DNA from 2 places in the Luteimonas sp. S4-F44 genome. Region 1 is predicted to be linked to the other one. Evidence: predicted binding sites of a transcription regulator. Region 1 holds the regulator's gene; the other holds the start of a gene.
What was found. The regulator FliA, encoded in region 1, starts transcription of late flagellar genes. The targets are predictions, from matches to a motif close to TAAAGTTTNNCNNNCNNNGGCCGATAA.
Positions count from the first base shown of each region.

Region 2: the regulator FliA is predicted to act here: its motif matches at 8,002-8,028, upstream of MNO14_RS14840 (GGDEF domain-containing protein).

Region 1 is NZ_CP093340.1:1,733,703-1,743,829, reverse strand. Features, by position in the region: gene MNO14_RS07860 (flagellar biosynthetic protein FliQ) at 1-266, shown strand, start outside; gene fliR (flagellar biosynthetic protein FliR) at 295-1,092, shown strand; gene flhB (flagellar biosynthesis protein FlhB) at 1,172-2,311, shown strand; gene flhA (flagellar biosynthesis protein FlhA) at 2,308-4,389, shown strand; gene flhF (flagellar biosynthesis protein FlhF) at 4,548-6,110, shown strand; gene MNO14_RS07835 (MinD/ParA family protein) at 6,097-6,948, shown strand; gene MNO14_RS07830 (RNA polymerase sigma factor FliA) at 6,945-7,700, shown strand; gene MNO14_RS07825 (chemotaxis response regulator CheY) at 7,723-8,115, shown strand; gene MNO14_RS07820 (protein phosphatase CheZ) at 8,112-8,729, shown strand; gene MNO14_RS07815 (chemotaxis protein CheA) at 8,733-10,127, shown strand, end outside.
Region 2 is NZ_CP093340.1:3,301,615-3,311,741, reverse strand. Features, by position in the region: gene MNO14_RS14860 (polysaccharide biosynthesis tyrosine autokinase) at 1-991, shown strand, start outside; gene ubiA (4-hydroxybenzoate octaprenyltransferase) at 1,304-2,221, shown strand; gene MNO14_RS14850 (hypothetical protein) at 2,343-2,684, opposite strand; gene MNO14_RS14845 (PAS domain-containing hybrid sensor histidine kinase/response regulator) at 2,884-6,354, opposite strand; gene MNO14_RS14840 (GGDEF domain-containing protein) at 6,416-7,924, opposite strand; gene grxD (Grx4 family monothiol glutaredoxin) at 8,263-9,192, opposite strand; gene MNO14_RS14830 (polysaccharide deacetylase family protein) at 9,322-10,119, shown strand.

The DNA.
Region 1 (10,127 bases):
CCCCCGAACTCGCGCTCACCGAATTGCGTCGCGGCCTCGAAGTGGCGCTGTGGGTCGGCGGCCCGCTGCTGGCGACGGTGCTGGTCGTCGGCGTCGTGGTCGGCGTGCTGCAGGCCGCCACCCAGATCAACGAGCCGACGATCGCGTTCGTCGCCAAGGCCGTCGCGCTCACCGCCGCGCTGTTCGCGCTGGGCGCGTTCCTGATCGGCTATCTCGTCGACTACACGACGACCTTGTTCCACAGCATCCCGCATCTGATCGGCTGATCGCGGCAATGCGCGCAGGTCCCCGCTGATGGATGCCGCCACGCAGATGGCGATCGACGGCCAGGCGGCCTTCGGCATGATCGGCGCGTTGCTGTGGACCGCGCTGCGGGTAGGCGCGCTGCTGATGGCGATGCCGATGATCGGCACGCGCGCACTGCCGGCGCGAATCCGGGTCATGGTCGCGCTGGCGATGAGCCTGGCGTTGGCGCCGATTCTGCCCGCACCGCCGATCTGGACCGGCTTCGATGCCGCGACCGTGCTGTCGATCGCCCGCGAGCTCGCGGTCGGCGCGGCGATGGGGTTCATGCTGCGGCTGGTGTTCGAGGCCGGCGCGCTGGCCGGCGAATTGATCTCCCAGGGCACCGGCCTGTCGTTCGCGCAGATGAGCGACCCGATGCGCGGGGTCAACTCCGGCATCATCAGCCAGTGGTTCTATCTGGCCTTCGGCCTGCTGTTCTTCGCCGCCAACGGCCACCTCGCGCTGGTCGCGCTGCTGGTACGCAGCTACGAGGCGCTGCCGATCGGCACCGCGCTGCCCGGGCTCGAGGCCACGTTGCGCGTCGCCCCCGAGTTCTTCGCGCTGGTGCTGCGCGGCGCGGTCTCGCTGGCGCTGCCGGTCATGGTCGCGATGCTCGCGGTCAATCTCGCCTTCGGCGTGCTGTCGCGCGCCGCGCCGGCGCTCAACCCGATCCAGCTCGGGTTGCCGATCTCGGTGCTCGTGGGTCTGCTGCTGATCGCGGTGCTGGCCGGGGAACTCGGCCCGCCGATCCAGCGGCTGTTCGACCTGGCCTTCGACGCCGCCGCGCGGGTGCCGCTGGGACGCTGAGCGGTCGGCGGAGCGCGGCACCGCCAGGCGCGGCATGTGACTTGCAGCGTGCAGCCCGTCACCCGCGACGCCGGCAACGATGGCCGAGAACGAAGACGGTCAGGAAAAGACCGAACAGCCCAGCGAAAAACGACTGCGCGATGCGCGCGAGAAGGGCAACGTCCCGCGCTCGCGCGAACTGTCGACCGTGGCGGTGTTCGGTGCGGGCGTGTGCATGCTGCTGGCCACCGGCGGTGGCCTGTCGGCCCGCGCGCTCGACTGGATGCGCGCGGCGCTGACCCCGGACCTGGCGATGCTCGAGTCGCCGCAGATGTTGTTCGGCCATGCCGGCCAGCTGATGCTCGGTTTCCTGTGGCTGCTGGCCCCGCTGCTGCTGGTGCTGCTGCTCGCCTGCCTGGTCGCGCCAGCGCTGATGGGCGGACTCAATGCCTCGACCAAGGGGCTGGTCCCCGACCTGAAGAAGCTCAATCCGCTGGCTGGCCTCAAGCGCATCTACGGGCCCGAGGGCGCGGCCGAACTGCTGAAATCGCTGTTGCGCGTCGTCCTGGTCGGCGCCGCGGCCGCGCTGTTCCTGTGGCCCGGGCTGCATCGCCTGCGCAGCATGCTCGACCAGCCGCTCGAGGCCGCTGCCGGCGCCGGCCTCGGCTTCGCATTGTGGATGTTGATGGCGACCTCCGCGGCCTTGCTGCTGCTGGCGCTGCTCGACGCGCCGTACCAGAAATGGAACTGGCGCCGGAAGCTGAAGATGACGCGGCAGGAACTGCGCGAGGAAATGAAGGAAAGCGAGGGCCGTCCGGAGGTCAAGGGCCGCATCCGTCAGCTGCAGCAGCAGATGGCGCAGCGGCGGATGATGGAAGACTTGCCCGGCGCCGATGTCATCGTGGTCAATCCCACGCATTACGCGGTCGCGCTCAAGTACGAAGGCGAGGCGATGCGCGCACCGAAGGTGATCGCCAAGGGCGTCGACGAGATGGCGCTGCGCATCCGCGCCGTGGGCGAGCAACACCGCATCGCGCTGGTCGCCGCGCCGCCGCTGGCACGGGTCTTGTATCGGGAGGCGCAGATCGGTCAGGAAGTTCCCGTGAAGCTCTACGCCGCCGTCGCCCAGGTGCTGTCCTACGTGTATCAGCTGCGCAGCTGGGCGCCGGGCCAGCCCTACCCCGAGCTGTCGGCGGTGGAGGTCGATGAAGACGCGCCGGGCACCGGGGCGCGGCCATGAGCGCGGTGATGCAGTCCGGCCCCAAGCGCCTGTTCGACATGCTGCGCCACGGGCTGGGGGCGCCGTTGCTGGTGCTGGCGCTGCTGGCGATGGTCGTGGTGCCGTTGCCGCCGTTCGTGCTCGACGTGCTCTTCAGCTTCAACATCGCGATCTCGCTGGTGGTGCTGCTGGCGGTGGTCTACGTGCAGCGCCCGCTGGACTTCAGCATTTTCCCGATCGTGCTGCTGATGACCACGATGCTGCGCCTGGCGCTGAACGTGGCCTCCACGCGGGTGATCCTGCTGCACGGCCAGAACGGCCCGGGCGCGGCCGGCAACGTGATCGAGTCGTTCGGCGAATTCGTCGTCGGCGGCAACTTCGCGGTCGGCATCGTCGCGTTCGCGATCCTGACCATCATCAACTTCATGGTCATCACCAAGGGCGCCGGCCGGGTCTCGGAAGTGACCGCACGCTTCATCCTCGATGCGATGCCCGGCAAGCAGATGGCGATCGACGCCGACCTCAATGCCGGCCTGCTGACCCGCGAGGAAGCCAAGGCCCGGCGCGAGGAAGTCCGCCAGGAAGCCGACTTCTACGGCGCGATGGACGGCGCCAGCAAGTTCATCCGCGGCGATGCGATCGCCGGCATCCTGATCCTGTTCGTGACGATCGTCGGCGGGCTGGCGATTGGCATGCTCCAGCACGGCATGCCGTTCGGCGATGCGGCGGCGACCTACACTCTGCTGTCGATCGGCGACGGCCTGGTGTCGCAGCTGCCGGCGCTGCTGGTGTCCTCGGCGGTCGCGCTGCTGGTCACCCGCGCCTCGCGCGCCCAGGACATGGGCGGCGCGGTGACCGGCCAGGTGTTCGGCCAGTACCGGGCGCTGGCGATCGCGGCGGTCATCCTGCTGGTGGTCGGGCTGGTGCCCGGCATGCCGAACCTCGCCTTCCTGAGCCTGGCCGCCGTGGTCGGCTACGGCGCCTGGACGATGCGCAATCGCAGCCTGGCGGCCGAGCGCGCCGCGGCCGCCCCCGACGCCGCGTTGCCCGCGCCCGAGCAGACCACCAACGCCGAGCTCGGCTGGGACGATCTGCGCCCGGTCGATCCGCTCGGCCTGGAGGTCGGGTATCGGCTGATCCCGCTGGTCGACAAGGCCCAGGGCGGCGAACTGATGGCGCGGATCAAAGCGGTGCGCCGCAAGCTCACCCAGGACATCGGCTTTCTGATTCCGCCGGTGCACATCCGCGACAACCTCGAACTGGCGCCCACTGCGTATCGGCTGCTGGTCCACGGCGTGCCGGTGGCGACCGCCGAGGTGCATCCCGACCGGTTGCTGGCGCTCGATCCGGGCGGCGCGCTGCAGCCGATCGAGGGCATTCCGGGCAAGGACCCGGCGTTCGGGCTCGACGCGTTGTGGATCCTGCCGATCCAGCGCGCCCAGGCCGAGGCCTCGGGCTACACCGTGGTCGATCCGGCGACCGTGGTCGCGACCCACCTCTCGCACCTGGTCCGCGAACAGGCGCCGGAACTGCTCGGGCACGAGGAAGTCCAGCAACTGCTGGCGACCCTGGCGCGCAGCGCGCCCAAGCTCGCCGAGGACCTCACGCCCAAGGCGCTGCCGTTGGCGGTGGTGGTCCGGGTGCTGCAGAACCTGCTCGTCGAGCGCATTCCCGTCAGGCAATTGCGCCGCATCGCCGAGGCGCTGGTCGAGCACGCCGCGCACTCCCAGGACCCCGCTCAACTCACCGCCGCGGTCCGCACCGCGCTGGGCCGCTTTATCGTCCAGGAGATCGCCGGCCCGGCACCTGATTTGCCGGTCTACACGCTGGCGCCAGCGCTGGAACGCGTCTTGCAGGATTCCGCGCAAGGGACCGGGGCTGCGCTGGAGCCGGGCCTGGCCGAACGCCTGCAGCAGAGCCTGGCCGACTGCGCCGGCCAGCAGGAGGCCAGGAACGAACCGGCGGTGGTGCTGGTCCCCGGCCAGGTCCGCGCCGCGCTCGCGCGCCTGGTCCGGCACAGCGTCCCGACCCTGTCGGTGCTCGCCTACACCGAAGTCCCCGAAGACAAGCGGCTCAAGTTGCTGGGGACGATCAGTTGAGGCGCGGGATCGGGTTGTAGGGACCCGGGGCGCGTGAACGCGATGCCCCGCCACGGAGAACGCACGATGCACACACCACACCCCAGACCCCAAGGCCGACGCGATGCGCGCGTCTTCGCCCTGCTCCATGCCCCCTTCTCCATGTCCGGCCACCGCCCATGAACATCCGCCGTTTCGTCGCCGCCGATATGCGCAGCGCCCTGCAGATGGTGCGGGCCGCGCACGGCCCCGATGCCGTGATCCTGTCCAATCGCCGCACCGACGAAGGCGTGGAGATTGTCGCGGCCAGCAACTACGACGAGAGCGTGGTCCAACGCGCCCTCGATGACGCCCAGCGGCGCGACACGCCAGCCGCCGCATCGAGCGAACCACCGCAGGCACAGGCCGCAGACAGCCGCAACGACTCGCCCGCCGAACGCTGGCTGCGGGCGTTGGCACCGGACGAGAAGGCTGTATCGCCGCAGCCGGCGGCCAGCGCGGTGGTTGCCGATACGCCGCCCGCGGCGGTCGCCGAGGCCCTGCACACCGAGATCGCGGACGCCGGCGCCGGATTTCCGTCGTTCGCCGAATTGCTCGGTCGCCGACGAGCGCCAGCACCGGCATTGCACGCGGAAGACGACGGGATTCCGTCGCGGACATCGCCCGAGCCGACCGCACCGGCGCAGGACGTGGCCGCCCCGAGCGCACGCGCGCCCATCGCACACGCTCCGACGCCGAGCGCGCCGGCTGCCGCGTCGCCTGCGCTGGTCGCCGTGCCCGCACCGCCGGCACCGACGTCGACCAGCGACGGCGAGCTGGCGCAGATGCGCGAGGAACTGGTGCAGATGCGGCAGATGATCGAGCGCGAGATGGCGCGCCTGACCGACGAGCGCCTGCGCGGTTCCCCGGCCCGCGGCCAAGTCATGGAACTGATGGAAGACTATGGTTTCGATGCCGGCATCACCCGCGACGTCGCCTTGCAGGTGCCGGCCGACACCCCGGCCCACCGCGTCCGCGGGCTGATGCTTGCCTTGCTGTCCAAGCGCCTGCCGATCTGCCCGATCGACCCGCTGGAGGAGGCCGGGGTCATCGCGCTGGTCGGCCCGACCGGCGCCGGCAAGACCACGACCATCGCCAAGCTCGCCGCGCGTTACGTCGCACGCCACCAGGCCCGCGACGTGGCGCTGGTGACCACCGACACCGTGCGTGTGGGCGGCCGCGAACAACTGCACAGCTACGGCCGGCAGCTCGGCATCGCGGTGCACGAGGCCGACAGCGAAACCGGGCTGGTCCAACTACTGCAGCGCCTGCGCGACTACCGCCTGGTGCTGGTCGACACCGCCGGGCTCAGCCAGCGCGATCGCGCCCTGGCCGGCCAACTGCACTGGCTGCGCGCCGCGCGTCAGATCCGCACCCTGCTCGTGCTGCCGGCCAACACCCATTTCGCCGACCTCGACGAAGTCGTCCGCCGCTTCGAGGGCGCCCGCCCGCAGGGCGCGGTGCTGACCAAGCTCGACGAGACCGGGCGGTTGGGCAGCGTGCTGTCGGTCGCCGTCGATCACGCCCTGCCGCTGACCTGGATCGCCGACGGCCAGCGCATTCCCGACGATCTGCATCGCGCCAATGCCGCCCATCTCGCATTGCGGCTTGAAGATCTTCGCCGCGATGCCGATAAGCCGATCGTCCCCTCGCACGATCTCCACGACCCCGACGCCCAGAAGCCCCAGCATGCCGTCGCCTGACCTGCCCGCCCCCGCCCCGTTCGCGCCCGTCCGCACCCTCGCCGTCACCGGCGGCAAGGGCGGCGTCGGCAAGACCAACGTGTCGGCCAATCTCGCCATCGCGCTGGCCGGCATGGGTCAGCGCACGATGCTGCTCGACGCGGACCTGGGCCTGGCCAATCTCGATGTGCTGCTGGGCCTGTCGCCGCGCTTCACGCTGGCCGACCTCGTCGCCGGGCGCTGCACGCTCGACGAGGCGATCATCGAGGGCCCGGCCGGCGTGCTGATCGTGCCGGCAGCGTCCGGCCGTCGGCACATGGCCGAGCTACGTCCGATCGAACATGCCGGCCTGGTCAACATCTTCAACGAGCTCGAGCGCGATCTCGATGTGCTGGTGGTCGATACCGCCGCGGGCATCACCGACTCGGTGCTGACCTTCTGCCAGGCCGCGCAGGACGCGGTGGTCGTGGTCTGCGATGAACCGGCCTCGCTCACCGATGCGTATGCGCTGATCAAGGTGCTCGCCCGCGAGCGCGGCCTCGACCGGATCCAGGTCGTCGCCAACATGGTGCGCAGCCCGCAGGAGGGCCGCGCGCTGTATGACAAGCTCGTGCGCGTGTGCGAGCGCTTCATCGGCGACGTCTCGCTGAACTACCTGGGCGCGGTGCCGCAGTGCGAATGGCTGCGTGCCGCAGTCCAGCGCCAGCAGGCGGTGGTGCGCGCCTACCCGGGCAGCCCGTCGTCGCAGGCGCTGGTGGAGATCGCACGCCGCATCGCGCGCTGGCAGGCGCCGACGGCGCCGCGCGGCCACGTCGAGTTCTTCGTCGACCGCCTGCTGCGGCAGGGAGCGGCGGCATGAACGCCGCCGCCCGCCAGTACCAGGCGGTCCAGCGCGCCAGCGCGCCGGACCCGGTCGTGGTGCATGCCGAGCTGGTGCGCCGCATCGCCCATCACATCGCCGCCCGGCTGCCGGCCAGCGTGGAGATCGACGATCTGATCCAGGCCGGCATGATCGGCCTGCTCGAAGCCTCGCGCAGCTACGACGCCGAACAGGGCGCGTCGTTCGAGACCTATGCCTCGATCCGGATCCGCGGCGCGATGATCGACGAGATCCGGCGCGGCGACTGGGTGCCGCGCTCGGTCCATCGCCGCGCCCGCGAGGCCGCCGCCGCGATCCGCGAGATCGAGCAGGCCAGCGGTCGCGCCGCCAGCGCGCAGGAGGTCGCGGCCAAGCTGCAGATGCCGCTCGCCGACTATCAACGCCTGCTCGAAGACGCCGCCCGCGGCCAGGTGCTGAGCCTGGACTCGCACGTCGAGGACCACGGCGAAGTCGAGCCGGCCAATCGCGACGGCGGGCCGACGCCGCAGGAACACCTGGTGCGCAGCGAGTTCGGCCGGGAACTGGCCGTGGCGATCAAGCTATTGCCTGAGCGCGAACAGCTGGTGCTGTCGCTGTACTACGAACAGGAACTCAACCTCAAAGAGATCGGCGCGGTGCTGGGCGTGAGCGAATCGCGCGTGTGCCAGATCCACGGCCAGGCCGTGGTGCGCCTGCGCGGCCGCCTGTCGACCTTCGAACTTGCAGATACCGGCATCGGCAACGCCGACTGATGCCCCACCCGTGGAGCCCGCTTTGAACAAGAACATCCGTATCCTCGTGGTCGACGACTTCTCGACGATGCGCCGCATCGTCAAGAACCTGTTGTCTGACCTGGGCTTCAACAACACCGTCGAAGCCGAGGACGGCAACAGCGCGATGGCGGTGCTGCGCCAGGATGCGGTCGACCTGGTCATCACCGACTGGAACATGCCCGGCATGACCGGCATCGAGTTGCTGCGCGCGATCCGCGCCGATCCCAAGTTCCGCGCGCTGCCGGTGATGATGGTCACCGCCGAGGCCAAGCGCGAGCAGATCATCGAGGCCGCGCAGAGCGGCGTGAACGGCTACATCATCAAGCCGTTCACCGCGCAGACGCTGTCGGAGAAGCTGGACAAGATCTTCGAGCGCCTGGGGGGCGCAGCGTGACCGCCACCGCCACGGCGACCACCGATCGCAGCCAGCTCGCCGGGCTGCTGCATGACGCGCTCGAAGCACTCGAACGCGGCGACGAGGCCGGCTGGCGCCGGCAGGTCGACGCGCTCGCCGCCGCCCGCGCACGCACGCTCGTCGACGGCCTGGGCCGGCTGGCGCGCGAACTGGCGCAGGCGCTCGACACCCTGCCGGCCGCCCCCGCGCAGGGCGGGCTCGACGATGCCTGTGCCCGCCTCGACCACGTGGTGACGATGACCGAGCAGGCCACCCACCGCACGCTCGATTTGATCGAGGACAGCCGCGCGCATGTTGCGCAGTTGCGCGCCGGCACGCTGGACGCCGCGCAGACCGCGACCCTCGACGCGCTGCGCGAGAACCTGCGCGAAATGGCGCTGGCGCAGAGCCACCAGGACCTGGGCGGGCAGATCATTCGCCGCGTCGCCGGCATCGTGCGCGGCGTGCACGAAGGCTTTGGCGCGCTCGGGCTGCCGTCCGCCGACGGCGAGAACGACCGCCTGCGTGCCGCCGGACCGGCAGTCGCCGGGCTCGACACCGGCACCGTCGGCCAGGACGACGCCGACGACCTGCTCTCGCGCCTGGGACTCTGAGCGATGCAGTTCTCGCCCGACATCGCTGCCGATTTCGTGCTCGAGGCACGCGAGCTGCTCGTCGACCTGGGCGGGCAACTGGTCGAGCTGGAGCAGACGCCCGACGACCGCGAGCAGCTCAACGCGGTCTTCCGGGCCTTCCACACGCTCAAGGGCGGCGCCGGCTTCCTTGGCGCGACCGCGCTGGTGGAGCTGTGCCATGCCGCGGAAGAAACGCTGGGCGCCGCACGCTCGGGCACCGCGACCCTGCTGCCGCGGCACTTCGACGCCGCGCAGCAGTCGCTCGACTGGCTGCAGGCAATGGTCGACGCGGTCGAGACCGGCGACGACGTGCCGCATGCCCCGCCCGCTCTGATCGCCGGCTTCGCGCTCGACACCGTGGCGCCCGCGGCGCCCGCCCCGGCCACCCGCGTGGCTCCGGCCGTCGCCGCAGCGTCTGCGGCGGGCGGTGAGATGATCGACGACGACGAGTTCGAGGCGCTGCTCGACCAGTTGCACGGCAACGCGGCGCCCGGCGCATCGGTTCCCGCGCCCGCACCAGGTCCGAACGATCCGATCGACGACGACGAGTTCGAAGCCCTGCTCGATCAGCTGCACGGCAAGGCTGCGCCGGGCGCCACACCGGTCGCCGCCGCGCCGGCCGCGGGCGGCGACACGATCGACGATGACGAATTCGAGGCACTGCTCGACCAACTGCACGGTGCGCATGCACCCGGCGCGGCGCCAGCGCCCGCCGCCGCAGTCGTGGCGCCCCCACCTGGCCCCGCACCGCGCGGCGCGCCGCCGGCACCGGCCAGAGCGGCCGCCGCGCAGGCAACGGCCGAGCGCGAACAGACCGTCCGCGTCGATACCCGTCGGCTCGACGCGATCGTCGACCTGGTCGGCGAACTGGTGCTGGCCCGCAACCGCCTCAAGACACTGCGCGCACGATTGCGTGACGAGGACCTCGACCGCGCCGTCGCCACCCTGGACAACGCCACCGCACGCCTGCAGGGCGCGGTCATGCGCACGCGCATGCAACCGGTCGGCAAGGTGTTCTCGCGCTTTCCCAAGGTTGCCCGCGATGTCGCCCGCGCGCTCGACAAGGAAGTGGATCTGGAACTGGTCGGCGCCGACACCGAGCTCGACCGCAACCTGGTCGAAGCGCTGGCCGACCCGCTGATCCACCTGGTCCGCAACGCGATCGACCACGGCGTGGAGACGCCGGACCTGCGCGAGGCGACCGGCAAGTCGCGCGCCGGCAAGGTCCGGCTGATCGCCCAGCAGCAGGGCGATTACGTCGGCATCGAGGTCCAGGACGACGGCGCCGGCATCGATCCCGAGCGCCTGCGCGCCAAGGCCCGCGAGAAGGGCCTGATCGACGCCGAGTCGGCCGCGCGCCTGAATGCCGAGGAATGT
Region 2 (10,127 bases), 1.6 Mb from region 1:
TGCACGCGCCGGTACCGTGGGCAACGTGCGGATCGTCGATCCGGCGGTCGTCGATACCCAGCGTCCGGTGAAGCCGCGCAAGCCGCTGATCGTGCTGATCGGGACATTCCTGGGCGCATTCCTTGCCGTGGGCCTGGTGTTTCTGCAGCGTATGCTGCACGCCGGCATCGAGGATCCCGCGCAGATCGAGGAACTCGGGCTTCCGGTCTACGCCTCCATCCCACTCAGCGAGTCGCGCGATTTGCTGATCATGGATCGGCTGCGCAACCGCAAGGGGCGCGTGCGCCGCGATCCAGGCTTCGACAAGCGGCAGCACCTGCTCGCGGTCAATGCACCCGCGGACCTGGCGATCGAGGCGATCCGCAGCCTGCGCACCAGCCTGCATTTCGCGATGCTCGAGGCCAAGAACAACATCCTGGCGATCTCCGGCCCGCGCCCGGCGGTGGGCAAGACCTTTGTGTCGGCGAACCTGGCCGCGGTGATCGCGCAGGTCGGGCAACGCGTGCTGGTGATCGACGCGGACATGCGCAAGGGTACGCTGCACAAGGTGCTGGGTGTGCCGCAAACCGGTGGTCTATCCGATGTGCTCGGCGGCAAGCTGGAGGCGGCCGATGCGATCCACACGACCGATGGCGTGGAGAACATGCACTACATGGTGCGCGGCGACATCCCGCCGAACCCGTCGGAACTGCTGATGCATCCGCGCTTCGGCCAGTTGCTGGAGGCATTGTCGAAGCAGTACGACCTGGTGATCGTCGATACCCCGCCGATCCTGGCCGTCACCGACGCCGCGCTGATCGCCCGCCATGCCGGCTCGAGCCTGCTGGTGACGCGCTTCGGCGTGAACCAGCCCAAGGAGATCCTGCTGACCAAGAAGCGCTTCGAGCAGAACGGCGTGCAGGTCAAGGGCGTGATCTTCAACGCGGTCGAGAAGCGCACCACCGGCTACTACAGCTACGGCTACTACGAGTACACGGCCGACAAGGCCTGACCCCCCGCGCTGCTCTCGCGCTTTTGCGCCTTCCCCCGCCTTCCGGGGCATTGCGCCCTTCATGGGTGGAAGGCTGGGGTGGGGGCGCCCCACGCCAGGCTCGTGCCCCCACCCGATGCCTGGCGGCATCGACCTCCCCCGCAGGCGGGGGAGGTGACGTGTGCGCTGCGCCGCTTCGCTCCTTCCCCCGCGGGTGGGGCATTGCGCCCTTCACGGGTGGAAGGCTGGGATGGGGGCGTACGGGGTCAGCAGCGCGACACGGGCCGAAACACCTGGCCCTGCTGGGACCTCGCCGCTAATCTGTCGCCCGTCATGCCCGCATCGCTTTCCACCTCTTTGAGCTCCCCCGGCTGGCGCCAGCGCCTGGCGCTGTACTGGAAACTGGTCCGCGGCGACCGCCCGATCGGGTGGTTGCTGTTGCTGTGGCCGACCTGGTGGGCGCTCTGGATCGCCGCGGAGGGTGTGCCGCCGCTCTGGACGCTCGCTGTCTTCAGCGCCGGCGTTTGGCTGACGCGCTCGGCCGGCTGCGTGATCAACGACTATGCCGATCGCTGGCTCGACCCCCACGTCGAGCGCACCAAGGATCGACCGCTGGCAAGCGGTGCCGTGCGGGGGCGCGAAGCGCTGTGGTTGTTTGCGGGGTTGATGCTGGTCGCGTTCGCGCTGGTGCTGACGATGAACCGGCTGACGGTGCTGATGAGCGTCGTCGGCGTCTTGCTCGCCGCCAGCTACCCCTACCTCAAGCGCTACACGCACCTGCCGCAGGTGTACCTGGGCCTGTCGTTCGGCTGGGCGATCCCGATGGCCTTCGCGGCCGTGCAGGACACGGTGCCGGTGGTGGGCTGGGTGCTGTTCGTGGCCAACATCTTCTGGGCGACCGCGTACGACACTTGGTACGCGATGGTCGACCGCGAGGACGACATCCGAGCGGGCGCGCGCTCCACCGCGATCCTGTTCGGACGCTTCGACCTACTCGCGCAGGCGCTGCTCTATATGGCGATGTTCGCCGCCCTTGCGATCGCCGGTCACCTGGCGGGGCTTGGCCCCTATTACTGGCTGGCGCTCGCCGTCGCGGTGGGGCTGGTGCTGTGGGAGTTCTCGATCGCGCGCAACCGCGAGCGCGGGCCCTGCTTCCGCGCGTTCCTGCACAACCACTGGGTCGGCATGACGGTCTTCATCGGCATCGCCGCGCACTACGCACTGCCGCCGCTGACCCGGTTGATCGGCTGAGAGCTGCAGCTGCAATGACCGCTTGAGCGTTCCCAGCCCGCCACAGAGACGGGCGTGGGGAGCGGCAATGCATGCAGCCCACCGGGTGGGAGAGGCATCACAGTCTGTCGCGGTGCAGGCCTCAGGCCGCGCGGACGTCGCGCAGTTCCCAGGCGCTGCCGGCGAGCAGGCGCAGGCGGTGCTTGAGGACGGTGCTCGAGATCGAGGTGTCGACGGTCAGGTCGATGTCGAGATCGCGCTGTTCACCCACCACGCGTGCGTCAGCGTCAGTAATGCCCAGCGACGGGTCGACGTCGTCGGGCTCGGGCTGGTCGGCGCGCCAGCGTGCGAAGAGGGCGTCGCCGCGTAGGGCGTCCTGGAGTTCGGCGGCGATGCCCTCGGGGCCTTGCGACTGCAGGGCGTAGGCACCGGAGGCGCGGGCCTTGCCGGCGTCGGGGATACGGATCAGATAGCGTGTGCTCATGCGGCGTCTGCGTTGCGAAAGGCTGCAGCCTAGCAATGGAGGGCGTTAGGGAATCGTCATGCGCGGGCGGGCGCCCCGAAGGGCGGGCAGGCGACGACCGCCGGCAGCGGCGCCGAGCGCCAGGCGCGAGCGGTCCACACCGGCACGCAACGCATTGGCCAGTCGTCGCGACCTGCTACGGCGCAGGCGCACGGCCGTCCTACACGAGCCGGCCTTCGGCGCGGGCGCGGCGGGCGGTCATCGCGCTGCGCTGGGCGGCGAGGAAGGCGCGCATCGAGGCCGGTTTGACGGGCTTGGTGAGCACCCGGTAGCCACGGATGCGGGCGGTTTGCTTGAGCGCGTCGCTGCCGTCGGCGGTCAGTAGGGCGCCGGGCGTCTCGGGCGCCATGCCGCGCAGGGCGTCGAGGGTGTCGAGGCCGTCAAGCCGGTCGTGCAGGTGGAAGTCGACGAGCAGTACATCGGGCGCCTCGTCCATCGCCGCGATCGCCTCGTCGATGGTCTTGGCGCACAGCGGCAGCGCGTCCCAGCGCCGCAGCAGGGCGCGCATGCCGGCGAGGATGTCGTCGTCGTTGTCCACGCACAGCACGCGCAGACCGCGCAGCGATTCGTCGCGCAGTGGTGCGGGCGCCGGTGCAGCGACGATCGCCGCCGATGCGCTGCGCGGCACGGTGATCGAGAACATGCTGCCGCGGCCGACCATCGCGCGCGCGTCGAGCGTATGCCCCAGCAGACGCGAGATGCGCTGGCAGATCGACAGGCCAAGGCCGAGGCCGCGGCCGTCCCAGTCGAAGCTGTGCTCGTAGCGGTGGAACTCGTCGTAGATCTGGCTCATGTGGTGCTCGGGAATGCCCGGCCCGGTGTCCCAGACCTGCAGCGCGACCTCGTCGCCGCGCCGGCGCGCCGCCAGCACGATGCGGCCGCTGCGGGTGTAGCGCAGCGCATTGGCCAGGAAGTTCTGCAACACGCGACGCAGCAGGCGGCGGTCGCTGCGTACGGGCGTGGGCGGGGCGTGCAGGCGGATGTCCAGGCCACGCGCCTTGGCCATCGGCGCGTATTGGCCGGCGAGCTGGCGTAGCAGTTCGGCGACGTCGAAGTCGACGATGTCCGGCTTGAGCGCGCCGGCATCGAGCCGGGAGACGTCGAGCAGGCCGTCGAGCAGTTCCTCGGCGGCGCGCAGCGAGGTGTCGATGCGCTCGGCCAGGTGGCGCTGTTCGCCCGGATCGGGGGTCTCGCGCAGCGCGGAGGTGAACAGTCGCGCGGCATTGAGCGGTTGCAGCACGTCGTGGCTGACCGCGGTGAGGAAGCGCGAGCGCGACTCCTGCGCGGCCTCGGCCTCACGGGTGCGCTCGGCCACGCGTTGTTCGAGTGTTTCGTTGACCTCGCGCAGCTCGCGTTCGGCGCGCTTGTAGTCGGTGACATCGCTGTAGCTGGTCGCATAGCCACCGCCGGGCAGCGGCTGACCTCGCAGTTCGATGACCTGGCCGTTGCCGAGCACGCGTTCGGAGACGTGCGGCGAGCCGGCGCGCATGTAGGCGATGCGCTTGTCGACCTCGGTCTGGATGTCGATCGCGTCGCGCGGGCCAAGCTCGCCGCGCTCGGCGTTGTAGCGGATCAGGTCGGCGACCGGACGGCCGACGTAGAGCATGTTGTCGGGATAGCCGAACAGGCGCTGGTAGCTGCGATTCCACGCCACCAGGCGCATGGTGCGGTCGACCACGCTCACGCCGTGGTCGATGTTTTCCAGTGTCGAGGACAGCACCTCGCGGTTGAAGCGCAGTTCCTGGCCGGCCTCGTCGAGCATCGCGACGACCTCGTCGACCTCCATGCCCGAGCCCTTGAGTGCGCTGGTCATCAACAGGCGCGCCGACGAGGCGCCGACCGCGGCGGCGAGCTGGCGCTCGGTAAACTGCAGCCAGGTCCGGTCAGCCGAGGCATTGAGCACCAAGGGCCGCGCCTGCGTCTGCGCGTGTTCATCGAATGCGCGTCGCGCGGTGCGGTCGCCGACGATGCGGCCGATCAGCGTTAGCAGGTCGCCAACGCGGATGTTGCCGCTCCAGTCCTCCGATGCGAGTGCACGCCGCTCGGCATATGGGTCGAGGAAGGGTGCGGCGCGAAGGCGCTCGTCGAGCGAGGGCCGCCAGCGCGCCGACACCAGCAGCAGCGCGCCGACGTTGCCAAGCAACGACCAGAACGTGCCGTGGGTCAGCGGGTCCCAGCCGGCGAGCCCGAACAGCGCGCGCGGCCGCAGCCAGGCGATGCCGAACGGGCCGGCATCGAGCCACTGCGGCTGGATCCAGCCCGACTCGGTCAGCGCGGGCAGCATCAGCGTGTAGCTCCAGATCGCGAAGCCCAGCAACAGCCCGGCCTCGACGCCGCGGCGGCTGGCACCGCGCCAGTACAGCCCGCCGATCAGCGCCGGCGCGAACTGCGCCACCGCCGCGAACGACATCAAGCCGTAAGCGGCCAGCGTGGTGTCCGAGCCGCTGACCCGGTAGTACCCATAGGCCAATGCGGCCAGCGCGATGATCGCCACCCGGCGGATCCACAGCACGGTGGAGCCGACATTGCCGCCGTGGCGTTCGGCGTAGCCGCGGCGCAGCAGCAGCGGCATCACCAGGTCGTTGCTGAGCATCGTCGCCAGCGCGACCGACGACACGATGACCATGCCGGTCGCCGCCGAGAACCCGCCGATGTAGGCGAACAGCGCGATCACGTTGGCGTTCTCGGCCATCGGCAGCGCCAGCACGAAGCTGTCGGGGGCGACCGGGCCGTCGCGGCCGAACAACGTGACGCCGGCGCTGGCGATCGGCAGCACCATCAGGCAGACGATCATCAGGTAGCCGCCGAACAGCCAGCGTGCACGACGGATGTCGCGCACGTCGCCGCATTCGACCACCGCCACGTGGAACTGGCGCGGCAGACAGATCAGCGCCGCGAACGCGAGCAGGCTCTGCGCCACGAAGCCGCTGGGCGGCGCGTTGTCGATCAGCGCGCGTGTGGCCTCGACCATGTGCAGGTCGCGCGCGCCCAGCCACAGCGTCGCGAACAGGCCGACCGTGACCAACGCCAGCAGCTTGATCAGTGATTCGAGCGCCACCGCCAGCATCAGGCCGGGCCGGTGCTCGGTGGCATCGACCTTGCGGGTGCCGAACAGGATGGCGAACAGTGCCATCAGCACCGCGACGTAGAACGCCGGGTCGCCGAATGGCGTGACCGCGTCATCCGGGCCGCCGAGCACGCCCAGGCTGATCGCCACCGCCTTGTACTGCAGCGCCAGGTACGGCACTGCCGCCACCAGCGCGATGCCCGCGACCATCGCCGCCAGCCGCTGCGAGCGGCCGTAGCGCGAGGCGATGAAGTCGGCGATCGAGACGGTGTTCTGCGACTGCGCGATCAGCGCCAGTCGCTCGAGGATGCGCCAGCCGAACAGCAGCACGAGCAGCGGGCCGAGGTAGATCGGCAGGTAACCGATGCCCTGGCGCGCGGCAGTGCCGACCGCGCCGTAGAAGGTCCACGACGAGCAGTACACCGCCAGCGCCAGGCTGTAGACCAGCGGGCGCAGCCACGGCCGCTGTGGATACAGCGGCCGCCGGTCGCCATACCACGCCACCGCGAACAGCAACGCGGCGTAGCCCAGCGACACCAGCAGCAGGATCCAGCCCGGCAGCATGCGACATCCTTCGACGCGATCGCGGGAGTGTAGCCTCCCGACCCGCCGCGGCGCGCGCGGCTCACACCTGCGCGGCCATCGCGCGGTCCTTGCCGGCGCGCTTGGCGCTGTACATCGCCAGGTCGGCACGCTTGAGCAGTGACTCGAGCGTTTCGTTCGGTCGGCGCAGTGCGACGCCGGCGCTGAAGGTGATCACGATGCGGGTCTCGTCGTGGACGACCGGCCGATGCACGAGCACGGTGCGCAGGCGCGCCAGCGCGGCGAGGGCGTGGGCGAGCGTCGTGGCCGGCATCATGATCACGAACTCTTCGCCGCCGAAGCGGCCCAGGACGTCGTTGTCGCGCAGGGTGAGGCGGGCGACGTCGACGAAATGGCGCAGCGCGGCGTCGCCGCCCAGGTGGCCGTGGGTGGCGTTGAGGCGGCGGAAGTCGTCCAGGTCCACCAGCGCCATGCACAGCGGCCGGTCCGCGCGCGCGCGCAGCGCCTCGCGCTCGAAGGCCTCGTCGAAGCCGCGCCGGTTCAAGCAGGAGGTGAGCTCGTCCTCACGCGCCAGTCCGGCGGCATCGCGCAGCTTCTGCTCCAACTGGTGGATGCGCTTTTCGCTCTGCTCGACCTCGCGCCGCGCGGCGATCAGGTCGTCGCGCGCGCGCAGCGCCTGCGCCTGGATCCGGCTGGTGTCGTCGAGCACCTGGTCAAGGACGGTGCTGAGGCCGGCGATGCTGCGCGCCTCGCGGATCCGTTGCGCATGCCCGGCCAACCGGTCCTGGTACTCGCCGGTGTGCAAGGCCATGCCGTCCAGGCGCTCGACGAAGGTCGACATCATCGTCTTCATCGCGACCTTGGACGCCTCGATGCCCTGTTTGAGAACGCCCTGCCGGTAGATCACCTCGCGCAGTTCTGCGCGCGCTTCCTCGATCGAGCCGCGGTCCAGCGGCCCGGCGAGCAGGCCGCGGATCTGCGTCAGCTGACCATGCAGCCAGCTCTTTTCGTCGAGCAATTCGCCGATGTTCTCGAGCAGCAGGTCGAACAGGCCGATCAGCAGCCCGACCTGCTCCTCGGTAGCCTCGGCGTGGACGTCGATGCGACGGCACAGGTCGGTGAGCCGCAGCGACAGGCGATCGAGATCGGGCGCGCCGGCGTCGGTGGTGCGGAACGCCTTGGCCAGCGCGAGCGCTTCTTCCGACAGCGCCGGTTCGTTGCGCAGCAACGCCGCGAGGGCGATGCCGAGCGTTTGGCGCAACAGGTCGCGTAGGCGGGTCGAAGGGTCGCTGGCCGACAGTGCGGGCGCATCGAGATCGACGAAGCGGATGTACTTGTCGATCAGCTGCCGCATCGCGCGGCCGTAGGCCGGCCAGTCGTTATTGGCGCAGGCTGATTGCAGGTACTGGCCGAGGCTGCCGAGCTCGTCGTGGAGGCCGGCGACGCCGTCGGCGAAGGCGATCAGCAGCGCATGCGGCGCATGGGCCTGCGCGAACAAGGCGACCAGTCCCTCCGAGCCGATCGCGCCCTCACGTCCACGCGCGCCGGTCGGACGCACGGGGGAATCGGACGGATTGGACGGTTTCCGCATGGAGGCACGTCATCGAAAGGCAACCGGGGTCGTCACGTGCCGGGGGCGCCGTGGCGGACTGCGACTGATCGCAAGCGATATCGACCGTGCGGCGACGAGCTTGAGTGGCGTGCCGCTGGCAGCGGGCCATGCCCGCACCCGCGCGCTGAGCGCGCTGACCTCACCCCGCGAAGCGGAGGAGGTCAGCACCTGCCAGATGCGTTTGCCGCCTTCCCCGCAACGCGGGGCATTGCGCCCTTCACGGGTGGACGCTTGGGATGGGGGCGCTTCGGCGCGGCCTATGCCCACCGGATGTGCGGCGCTTACCTGCGTTCACGCAGGCGGTCGCCGCTGTTGAATCAGTACTTCGGCACGCCGCCGTCGACGCTGTCGCTCCAGGCATCGATGCCGCCGGTGACGTTGTAGACGTGGGTGAAGCCCTGATTGCGGAAGTGCTCGGCGGCCTGGAGGCTGCGACCGCCGTGGTGGCACAGGAACGCCAGCGGGGTGTCCTTGGGCAGTGCTTGCAACCGCTGGATGCCGTCGCCGTCGAGGACTTCGAACGGACGCGAGACCGAGGCCGTGGCGCGCTCCTCTGGAGGCCGGACATCGACCAGCGTGAGCGTGCCGGCGGCGATCCGGTCGTCCGCCTCGGTCGGGGCGATCTCCTGGACCGACTTGGGCGCGTTGGGGTTGTCGATCACCAGGCCCCGGCCACGGATGTCGTCGGCGAAATCGATCGTCAGGCCTTCGGCGCGGCGCGCGCTGGCCAGGTCGAACTGCACCAGCAGGCCGGCGACGTCGCTGACGATCGCCGACGGGTTGCGCGGTGCCAGCTGCAGGCGGGCGCGGAAATTGCGGTCGATGTCGATCTGCAGTGCGTAGTCGCCGCCGGCATCGGCCAACGCCTTGGCGATCATCTCGCGCGCAGCCGGCGTGATCGCGATCGTCGGCGGCGTGCGGTCTGGGGCCTCGACGCCGAACAGCCCGTGCAGTTCGCCGCTGCCAGCCATCTGCTCGATGATGTCGCTGCCGCCGACCAGTTCGCCGTCGACGTAGAGCTGCGGGATCGTCGGCCATTCGCCATAGACCTTGATGCCTTCGCGGATCTCGCCGTCTTCCAGCACATTGACGTGGGCATAGTCGACGCCGACCGCGTCGAGCGCGGACACGGCCTTGGCCGAGAACCCGCACTGCGGCGCCATCGGCGAGCCCTTCATGAACAGCACGGCGCGGTTGCCCTGCAGCAGGGTCTCGATGCGGGTGCGGAGGGCGGGGTCGAGGGACATGGCAGAACATCCTGGAACAGGCGGGAAGACCGACATGGTAGCGCGGGGCCGCCAACGCAAGCCCGCGACCGGTGGTCGCGCCGGCGGAATGCTGCGGTGCGCGGCGGCCGCGATGGCATGATGCGCGCCATGTCGCCGCACCGTCCGCCCCGTCGCCCGCACCTGTGGCTGCCGCTGTTGCTCGCCTCCCAGGCGCTGGTCGCGTGGATGTGGTGGCAATGGGGCTGGCAGGTCGGCTTGCCGCTGCTGTTGGCCAGCCATGCGCTGTGCCTGTGGGGTGTGCTGGCGCCTGGTTCGCCGCTGTACGGGCCGGTGCTCCGCCGCCTGCCCGAGGGCGAGACCGGTGTCTGGCTGACCATCGATGACGGTCCCTCGGACGACACCCGGCCGCTGCTCGACCTGCTCGATGCGCACGCGGCGCGGGCGACGTTCTTCCTCGTGGGCGAACGCGCGGCCGCGCGTCCGGCGTTGGTGCGCGAGATCGTCGCGCGCGGCCACGGCATCGGCAACCACACCCAGCAGCATCCGCAAACCCGGTTCTGGGCACTGGGGCCGGCGCGGATGCGGCGCGAAATCGCGGATTGCCAGCGCACGCTGACAACGGTCGCCGGGCTGGCGCCGGTGTGGTTTCGCTCGGTGGTCGGCCACACCAATCCGTTCGTGCATGCCCCATTGCGCGACGCCGGGCTGGCGCGCGTGGCCTGGAGCGCGCGCGGCTTCGACGCGGTGGAGCGCGACACGGCGAAGGTCGTCGCGCGCATCGATGCCGACCTGGCACCAGGCGCGATCGTGTTGCTGCACGAGGGCGCGCGCCATGGCCGTAACGTCGAGATGGTCGCCGGGGTGCTCGCGCGGCTGCAGGCCCGCGGGCTGCGGACGGTGCTGCCGGCTGCGCCGGCGGATGGGGCCGACGACTCCGCGCGGTGAGGATGACT